4 regions of the Paenibacillus sp. TY11 genome follow, and region 3 is predicted to be linked to each of the others. Evidence: riboswitches for the same ligand, from Rfam matches in the RefSeq annotation. Region 3 holds a riboswitch; each other region holds the start of a gene.
What was found. Region 3 has a riboswitch for cyclic di-AMP ahead of AC6EJC_RS23630 (C40 family peptidase). Riboswitches for the same ligand answer to the same signal wherever they lie in the genome.
Positions count from the first base shown of each region.

Region 1: another riboswitch for cyclic di-AMP. It lies ahead of AC6EJC_RS06870 (TrkH family potassium uptake protein); the one in region 3 lies ahead of AC6EJC_RS23630 (C40 family peptidase).
Region 2: another riboswitch for cyclic di-AMP. It lies ahead of AC6EJC_RS04285 (hypothetical protein); the one in region 3 lies ahead of AC6EJC_RS23630 (C40 family peptidase).
Region 4: another riboswitch for cyclic di-AMP. It lies ahead of AC6EJC_RS08255 (3D domain-containing protein); the one in region 3 lies ahead of AC6EJC_RS23630 (C40 family peptidase).

Region 1 covers NZ_JCBAIQ010000005.1:115,015-117,216, forward strand. Annotated here, with positions in the region: gene AC6EJC_RS06865 (CPBP family intramembrane glutamic endopeptidase) at 1-573, opposite strand, end outside; cyclic di-AMP (ydaO/yuaA leader) riboswitch at 836-986, shown strand; gene AC6EJC_RS06870 (TrkH family potassium uptake protein) at 1,308-2,202, shown strand, end outside.
Region 2 covers NZ_JCBAIQ010000003.1:21,538-23,739, forward strand. Annotated here, with positions in the region: gene kdpA (potassium-transporting ATPase subunit KdpA) at 1-131, opposite strand, end outside; gene kdpF (K(+)-transporting ATPase subunit F) at 279-356, opposite strand; gene AC6EJC_RS04285 (hypothetical protein) at 540-935, opposite strand; cyclic di-AMP (ydaO/yuaA leader) riboswitch at 1,050-1,222, opposite strand; gene AC6EJC_RS04290 (glutathione peroxidase) at 1,688-2,173, shown strand.
Region 3 covers NZ_JCBAIQ010000028.1:45,979-48,180, reverse strand. Annotated here, with positions in the region: gene AC6EJC_RS23635 (GNAT family N-acetyltransferase) at 1-289, opposite strand, end outside; gene AC6EJC_RS23630 (C40 family peptidase) at 593-1,093, opposite strand; cyclic di-AMP (ydaO/yuaA leader) riboswitch at 1,099-1,236, opposite strand; gene AC6EJC_RS23625 (hypothetical protein) at 1,513-2,202, opposite strand, start outside.
Region 4 covers NZ_JCBAIQ010000006.1:136,812-139,013, forward strand. Annotated here, with positions in the region: gene AC6EJC_RS08245 (ABC transporter substrate-binding protein/permease) at 1-162, shown strand, start outside; gene AC6EJC_RS08250 (amino acid ABC transporter ATP-binding protein) at 149-871, shown strand; cyclic di-AMP (ydaO/yuaA leader) riboswitch at 1,127-1,295, shown strand; gene AC6EJC_RS08255 (3D domain-containing protein) at 1,302-1,970, shown strand; gene AC6EJC_RS08260 (polysaccharide deacetylase family protein) at 2,168-2,202, opposite strand, start outside.

The sequences.
Region 1 (2,202 bases), on a different contig from region 3:
GCCAAAGCGTTTGACCCATACTGCTGCCGCCTGCTCCTTGGCTTCGAGCGTCATGCCGTCCTCAGCCACACGTACAAGCCTGTTACGTGCTTGTTCATCCGTAGAAATATCAGCCTGTGTGTAATTGGTGCTGGAGGTGATCCGTTTAAAGCTAACGACTTTCCCTGTGGATAAATCCACATGAATTTGCAGTTTGCTCTTTGCAGAGGGTTCAGGCAGATCGACCCGAAAGGTTTCGTAAGGGTAACTTTTTTTCCATGTACGGTCGTACTGTTGAAGCAGTTTTTCTCTGGATAAATAACCGTACAAATCTGTTTCGGCCTGATAGGTCACGACGGGCTTTTCTGGCTGTGATTCAGTATAGCCCAGCTCGGAGCGGGCAAAGTCCAACGCGTGTATGACCGCTTCTTGTTTGCTGATGACCTTTGCGTTCATCAATGATTCCGGATTCGGATTGCTAAGCGAGGGAATAAGCAATTGAAAGATAAAAAAGCAAATCAGGCCAATCCCGCCCAGCAAGCCTAATTTTTTGAAGTTGGCCGTGAGCACGACCGGTTTCCCGATAGGATTCATGAGTTTCCTCCTTAATCTGTAAATAAGAACATCCATTAAAGATATCATACTGCACAGGTTCCCGCCAACAGACCTGCGATATTCATGAAAATGGAGTGAAAGCACTTTAAAGTTCCAATAAAATAAGATAAGCTGTGATTAAACGACGTCCATTCGTAAAATAAAGCCAATTTCACGTTTTTTCGACGAAATCGGTTTTGTGATCTAGATATAGAAGGATTATAATCTTGAGGCAATGCCTATGAAATACAATAGGTAATGATATACATTTGAGCCGAATTTCTATGAGAAAACGGGGGAACCATGTTACTGGGGTGAATTTTACAGCCGGTCCTTAGACCGGAAGTGTAAATAGGGCATACTGTGCTGCCCGAATCCGTCAGCTAACCTCGTAGGCTGTGAGCAGGAACCAAGTCAGGCACTCGGTTTTCCGGTGTCTTTTTTTGTGCGAATAAAAGTGTATGGATTAGTTAGATCGCTTCGCTTTTTCAGAACAATTCTGCCCCCTTCGCTGCTGCCCACCATTAACACAGGGGGACCGAATAGTGCTTGACATGCATTCTTCCTGTATTCAGGGAATGCTAATTATAGTTACTTTGGTACCCTTACGATAAAATGAGTGTTTTTAAGGCGGTAACAGCGATCGGAAGATCAAATGGAACGCGTAGTGGGCTTACACCGTATTAAATCACTGTTTTTATAGTTTTAAGGATTAGGAGAGAAGTGATGAATAGATGAATCCCAATGCAAGCTGGCTTCGGCTTTCTCCACCGCAGATATTCGTTGTGGGCTTTGCCATTATCATTCTAACAGGTAGTTTATTGTTAATGCTGCCGATTTCCAATACAACAGGAAAGCCGCTTGGGTTTATAGACGCTTTGTTTACTGCCGCCTCTGCGACCTGTGTAACCGGGCTTGTCGTAAAGGATACCGGCATCTTTTTTACCACTTTTGGTCAAGTTGTCATCGTTGCGCTGATCCAGATCGGCGGTCTTGGCTTTATGACCATGGCTACCTTGATTGCACTGGTGTTCAAGCGTCGTATTTCCTTGCGGGAGCGACTCATTTTGCAGGAAGCGATGAATCAGACTTCTGTAGAGGGAATTGTCGGGTTAATCCGTAAGGTATTACTGTACTCACTGGTTATTGAAGGCGTATGCGCTACGATATTCTCGGTTCGCTGGTCCTTTGATATGCCCGTAGGCAGGGCGATTTATTTTGGAATCTGGCATGCCATCTCCATGTTTAACAATGCTGGTTTTGATTTATTCGGTGAATTTCGCAGCTTGACAGGTTATGTATATGATCCGATTGTTAATTTTACCGCAATGTTTCTGATTATTTCTGGCGGCATTGGCTTTGTAGTGATGTCAGACCTGGCAGAATATCGCAAGCGCAAGAGACTGTCCTTGCATACCAAGGTGGTACTCAGCATGACGGTCGCTATGATTGTAGTCGGCACGCTCGTGATTTTTGTATTTGAGTTTACGAATCCGAAGACTCTCGGTTCGCTTGATTGGGGTGGTAAGCTGCTGGGATCTTTATTCCAGTCCGTTACCCCCCGTACCGCAGGTGCCAATACGCTGGACATCGCAGGCTTGCGGCAGGCTACGCAGTTTTTTATCATCA
Region 2 (2,202 bases), on a different contig from region 3:
TTTTCCGTTCCACCAAAAATCCGATCCGTCCGATTCGGTTCATTCGAGAATACATGATACATATAGGTGCCCACTGGCTTTACCAAGAGCAGCAATATGACGATCACAATTCCAATTTGCAGCAGCTCCATCCTCTATTCCTCCTTCAAAATGCTCCTGCGTTTGGAACAACAGACCTAATTCAGACCATCAATCGAGTGCACACGTTTGCGAAAACCCGCTACCTCTGATGCTTAATTCATGATCTGTTGTTCCCGCCTGCTTTATCCTATAGCTGACTAGAACTTTTCAGGGTTCAGGAGTGCGTAGATCAAATACACAAACACAATAGCTGTGAGCCCAAGCACAACGGTCATCCTCTTCGCCCTCCTTTAGAGGTCTGCACATCACACCAGCGCACAAACAGCAGTATCACTCCATAACTCACAGCCATCAAGAGCAGCATGTATATATCCATCATGTTCATACCCTCCGTATTGGTCCTCAGATCGTCATTCTTATTCCATCATAAAATCATAAACCAGCTATGTTATAAGTGCTTATCCGTTCAACAGGAAACCCACCTCTCCATTCAATGTGTAGATCACATGGTCCGCTCCCAATCCCCGATAAATTCCTTGTGGATTACAGCCGTGCGTAATAACATAGATCGATTCTGATGTTAGTGGCCGACATATTTGCAGGAAACGGCAAGTCAGATTCAAGCTGTTCTCGAACAAATACACACTACCAATTTCTTTTTTTGGAAAATTACATTTTCCCGTTTGCATCGTATTGATGCGCACAATGTGCTCCACACCCATTTTTTTGAGCTGTCGTTCCTCCTGGACGCTATTCGTGAGAACTGCAAACGCCAGTTTTTTGAACATGAGCAATTTCACAAAACTTCTGCCCGCTTCATTCGGTGCAGTGACAATAATTAACCGACCTTCCATCAGTAGCTCCTCTCCCGGTATAAAAGACAACAAAAAGAAGCCGAAGGAAAAAGGCTTTCCTCCGGCTTCTTACATATCCATGATAAAATAAACCATGGCTGCACACGGCGGTTTGTTGCCTCTCCCTGTACGCTTACGAGGTTAGCTGTCGGATTCGGACGTGAGAGTCGCCCTATTTCTGGCACTTGACCGGAAAATTCACCCCATGAGACACACGACTTCCAAAGCCGTACAGTCTCGATTGGTTCCCCCGCTTTTGCAACTGCAAAATTCAGCGCTATAGACAATTCGTTGTTGCTTCATTCATGTTAATTTGAAATTACGTCTTGAATCATACACCCGCGCAAGGAAGACTGTAAAGCTCAACTGCGGGGTTATAAATCGGCCTTTAGAGCATAGAAGATTAATAATAACGCTTACAATGCAATTATGCTTATCACAGCTCCTTCAATCTCTGTTTTTCATCCCTTTTTGAAAATGATAGGCATGTCAATATTGGCGTAGGGTAAGGCGTTGTTGTCCCTTTTTTGTAAAAAGGGAAGAAAATACGCTATATGTAACAGATAAATACCGATTGAACCCGCTTTTATGAGAAGAAACACCTCAATTCGCTCCATTTGCAGCGCGATTTACCGTTTTGAACAAAATACGATTTTACAGTGGCCGAACGCTTATTATAGCTATCCCAACTTGCAACCTCTTATTAAGTTGTTTAAAATTTAATTGTAGAATATCGAATAAGGAGGGATAACATGACCGTTTATGAATATGATGCACAAACCCTGCAAGGGAAACAAATTCCGTTATCCACATATGAAGGGAAAGTACTGCTTATCGTGAACACAGCCAGCAAATGTGGATTAACCCCCCAATACAAAGCGCTACAAGAGCTATATGACCAGTACCATGAACAGGGGCTCGAAATTTTGGGATTTCCCAGCAACCAGTTTGCCAAACAAGAGCCGGGTTCCAGCGAGGAGATTTCCGAGTTTTGCCAAGTCAATTATGGAGTTACCTTTCCGATGTTCGCCAAGACAGATGTCAATGGCGATCAAGCGCACCCCTTATTTCGCTACCTGACCCAAACAGCTCCGGGGGTATTAGGCTCCAAAGCGATCAAATGGAATTTCACTAAATTCTTAATTACACGCGAAGGTAACGTATTTAAGCGTTATGCGCCGCAAACCACTCCGGATAAGCTGGCAGGGGATATTGAGAAGCTTTTGCAGGAAAACTGACATTTTACTTTATCAAAGTCAACAAGCAG
Region 3 (2,202 bases):
CTCTGCCATGTCCGCATCTTTCAGGATGCATTCCAAGACCTAGCCGGGTCACACCGACCATAGGAAAATATTGAGCAAATCCCGTCAGCTTGTTCTCTTCATCCAGTACGGCAACATATTGCTCTTGGCGAAGCGAGGGACTTCCAAATTCGACTTCAAGCGCCTTCATTTGTTCCCAGGGGAGCCAGCCGTATATGTTGTAGGGTGGATCATAGCGCCATTCACAGATTGTAGCCGCTTGATGCTCGTCCATCGGTACGATCCGATAGTTGGATATTGAGGCAGGCATGTTTTCTATCCTCCTTTTACAGGTACTTCAATCATTAACAACAGATTGTAGACAAGTTGCAGGGGAATGGCAAGCGTGTTTATTTCATACCCAAGTCGGGTATACATTCAATAAGAAGGATTTACTACTCATATGCTCCCCCAGCGGTGACGGTAAAACCGACGATGTTCGCTAAAATTGAAACCTTTTGAGGTGTCAGTTCGTCAGTAATGATAATAATTGCTGATGTTGTGGACATAAAAAACCGCAATTCGATTCCGGCCAGAATCAAATTGCGGCTAGGTTTAGCTTGCTGTGCGTTAGTTATTCTACGTTGTCGTCATCAGGAACATCTGAAGCTACAGAGTGGTAAGCGTCTGTGCTCATAATTCTTTTTGCACCGACATAACGGTTAGCGTAATAATTTTCGTTCAGTGAGCTAACTACTACACCACGTGAAGACGAGGAATGGGCAAATTTCCCTTCACCTACGAAGATACCCACATGGGAAATGCCTCTTCCTGTGGTGTTAAAGAACACGAGGTCCCCAGGTCTCATTTCATCGCGGGATACGGAAGATCCCATTTTGAATTGTGAACCAGATTGATGCGGCAGTTTAATTCCCAGTTTGTTGAATACATACATTGTGAAGCCGGAGCAATCGAATCCCTCGAGTGTAGTGCCTCCGCTTCTGTAGCTCGTTCCTTTGGCATCTTGGATGACCTGGTCCATCTTGGAGTCTGCAAATGCACTGCCGCCACCGAATGTAAAAGATGTAAAGGCAATGGCAAGCCCCATGGCTGCGATCGTTAGCTTCTTCTTCAAAAAAAATATACCCCTTCCATTGCCTGCGAGGTTAGCTTAAGGATTCGGTAGAAGGTTCCCCTATGACCACTCTGTTGCGAGATCAATTCACCCAAACTGGTTCCCCCGCTTCCTAGGTGCCAGGAATTAGGCTTAACTTAAGATGTGCACCTTGGAGAGCAGTATTCACGATAACGATGTTTTTGAGATAAAGGTTACAATAAAGATTACAAAGTTGTTACTATCAGTTCACTGCGATTATTGTAACAAAGACGGCTGGCTTTGGCAAATGTTTCATCGCAAAAAGTTACAAAAAAAATCTGCTCCTAATGCCCCAGGAACAGATTCTGTTAACAGTATTCAGTTATGTGCCGTTTGCACGGGTAAGCAAAAAGATTTTTCGACAGCTGGAAATGAAGTTGGAAAATATAAGGGAGGGCTTAGCCTCTACTGGAGATATAGGTATGCCATAGTCTGTACTGCGAACTGATATGCCACAGCCTGACCAGACTGGTAACAAAATGATACGATTGCTGGAGAATGAGCGCCAACATGCCAGTCCAAATCATCGCCACGGTGCCAAATAGACCGAAAACCAGCAGCACACAAGCACCGAGCAAAAGGGATATGCCGACAGCTGGGAGGAGCTGGCGAAAGAAGGCGAGCAGGGACGATAGTATGGCGTGATCGCCGACAGTACCCAGTTGCATATACAGGATGCACTGCCGAATGAACCATCCGTAAGCTATCCACCCAATGACATAGGGCAACAAATGAAGCAGGTGAGAGGAAGACTGCAGCGCTCCTGCTACAATGGGGTAGAGTCTCGGTACCACCCAAAAGGCGGGAAGCAGCAACAGTCCCAACTCGATGATGTAATACAACAGCGACGACAAGCCGTGGCGTTTCATACCCCTGAAGAAGGACAGGCTTTGCGGTTCAGTCGCATCGGTATGCAGGCTTTGATATATTCCTGCTCTAATGAAGGGAGTGATCAGAATGCGCAGTACGGTCGCCCCTAGTAGTACCCACAAATACACATGCACTTCCCGGCTGTCCATCAGGGCAATCTGGCCCTCCATCCAAAACAAGGTCTGTCCCAGCTCGTTTTGACCCTGATCAGGATAACG
Region 4 (2,202 bases), on a different contig from region 3:
ATGGTGGATATTATGTATCAGGCCCAGGTCATTAAAAATATTACTTACGAAGGATTGAGTCCGTTCGTAATCGCCGCCGCTATTTATTTTGTAATGACATTCAGCTTATCTAAGCTGCTGGGTTTATGGGAAAGGAAGTTGAGAGCCAGTGATCACCGTTAAACAACTGCGTAAATCGTTCGGCAAGAACGAAATTTTAAAAGGCATTGATATAGACATCGCCAAAGGTGAAGTAGTCGTCATCATCGGCCCCAGCGGTTCGGGGAAAAGTACGTTTTTGCGTTGTATGAATCTGTTGGAACAGCCGACGGACGGGGAGATTTTGTTTGAGGGTGAGTCGATTACGGCCCGTGGTCATAATATTAATGCGACTAGGGAGAAAATGGGAATGGTGTTCCAGCATTTTAATCTGTTCCCGCACAAAACAGTGTTGCAGAACCTGACGCTTGCACCAACGCAGGTTAGAAGACAGTCAGGAAAGGAAGCGGAAAAAATTGCGCTGGAGCTCCTGCGTACCGTGGGGCTTGAGGATAAGAAAAATACCTATCCGAACCAGTTATCCGGCGGTCAAAAGCAACGTATTGCGATTGCGCGTGCTTTGGCCATGCAGCCGCATGTGATGTTGTTCGATGAGCCGACTTCTGCTTTGGACCCTGAAATGGTTGGAGAGGTTCTGGATGTTATGAAGAAGCTCGCCGAAGGCGGCATGACGATGGTGATCGTGACGCATGAAATGGGCTTTGCCCGCGAGGTAGGCGATCGGATCATCTTTATGGATAACGGTCAAATTGTGGAGCAAGGTACACCAGAGCAGGTTTTTGGTACTCCAAGCCATGATCGCACCCGTGATTTTCTTGCCAAGGTATTGTAAGAAAGTACTTCTATGAGCTATAAAGTAAGCCCTCCGTGGTCGATGGGGATGACCCCCGTATGACGGAGGGTTCTTCTTTTTTTGTCACCATTTCCCCATATTTTCGTAACAGATATCGTTTTCTTGATGACAAAATTGTAACAAGTATAGTATGATGTTCAAGGTCCCAACATTTTCATGCAGATAAGGTTACAAATTTGTGATATTATGCAGTGAGCCAAAACTTACCGGGACAGCATGGGGTTATGACAAACGCTGAATGCTGGGCCCAAATCATGGGAAGTGCGGGGGACGTAACAACGGCAGTCATTCCGATACGTCATAAGACGATGTGGAATATGCCTAGGGGTGAATTGCATAAGCATAGGGCTTCTCCTGAGTCCGAATCCGACAGCTAACTTCGTAGGCATAACAGAGGAGGTACATATCTTTGAAACATCTGAAACATATTGGAAAAACCATGAAATTTGCGGTGCTTGCCGCAGCTATTGCAGGGCTGGCACAGACAGCTGGAGTAGCAAATGCTGCTTCGCTTCATACTGCCAAAGAGGGTGATACCTTCTTTTTGCTTGCTCAACGTTATGGAGTACCGGTAAACGAGCTAACGAAGGCGAACCCGAATATTGCCCCCAACAACATATATGCAGGTCTACAAATTAAGGTGCCTGGCGAAAAAAGTGTGAAGGCGGCTTCGGCTTCGAAGTCACAGCTTCTTACGGAGACAGCACCAGCGAATGAGGGGCCAACGATTAAAGCATGGGGAAAAACATTCAATTACAGTAAAGTAGTTGATGTTAAAGCTACAGCGTATTCTGCCGCAGCTGATGAAAATGGCAAGTGGGGCGCGGTCGATTACTACGGCAATCCGCTTAAACTAGGCACGATTGCGGTAGACCCGAGCGTCATTCCGATGGGAACGAAAGTGCTGGTTACGGGCTATTCCCACCCCGGCCTGCCAGATCATTCTTTTGTAGCCGTCGCCCGCGATCAGGGCAGCGCCATTACAGGAAAGCGGATTGATATCTTTATTCCTGGCAACAAATCATTTGTGAACGACTTTGGCTTTCAAAATGTGAAACTGTACGTTATTAATAAATAGCATTTGCGTATATATGGTTTAATTAAACATAATATATATTATGTAAATTTAATGCCCGTATCGTACAACATATAACTGGGTCGGATTCTTATCAGTCCTATCGGTAAAAAAAGGCTGTCTTGACGAGCAGAAAACTTCTGCTGGTAAGACAGCCTTTTTACGTTAATTTAGCTTGTAGCTGAATCATAAACGTATTGTTATTTCCGTTCCGATGTGTGGAGTAGCCGGGGGA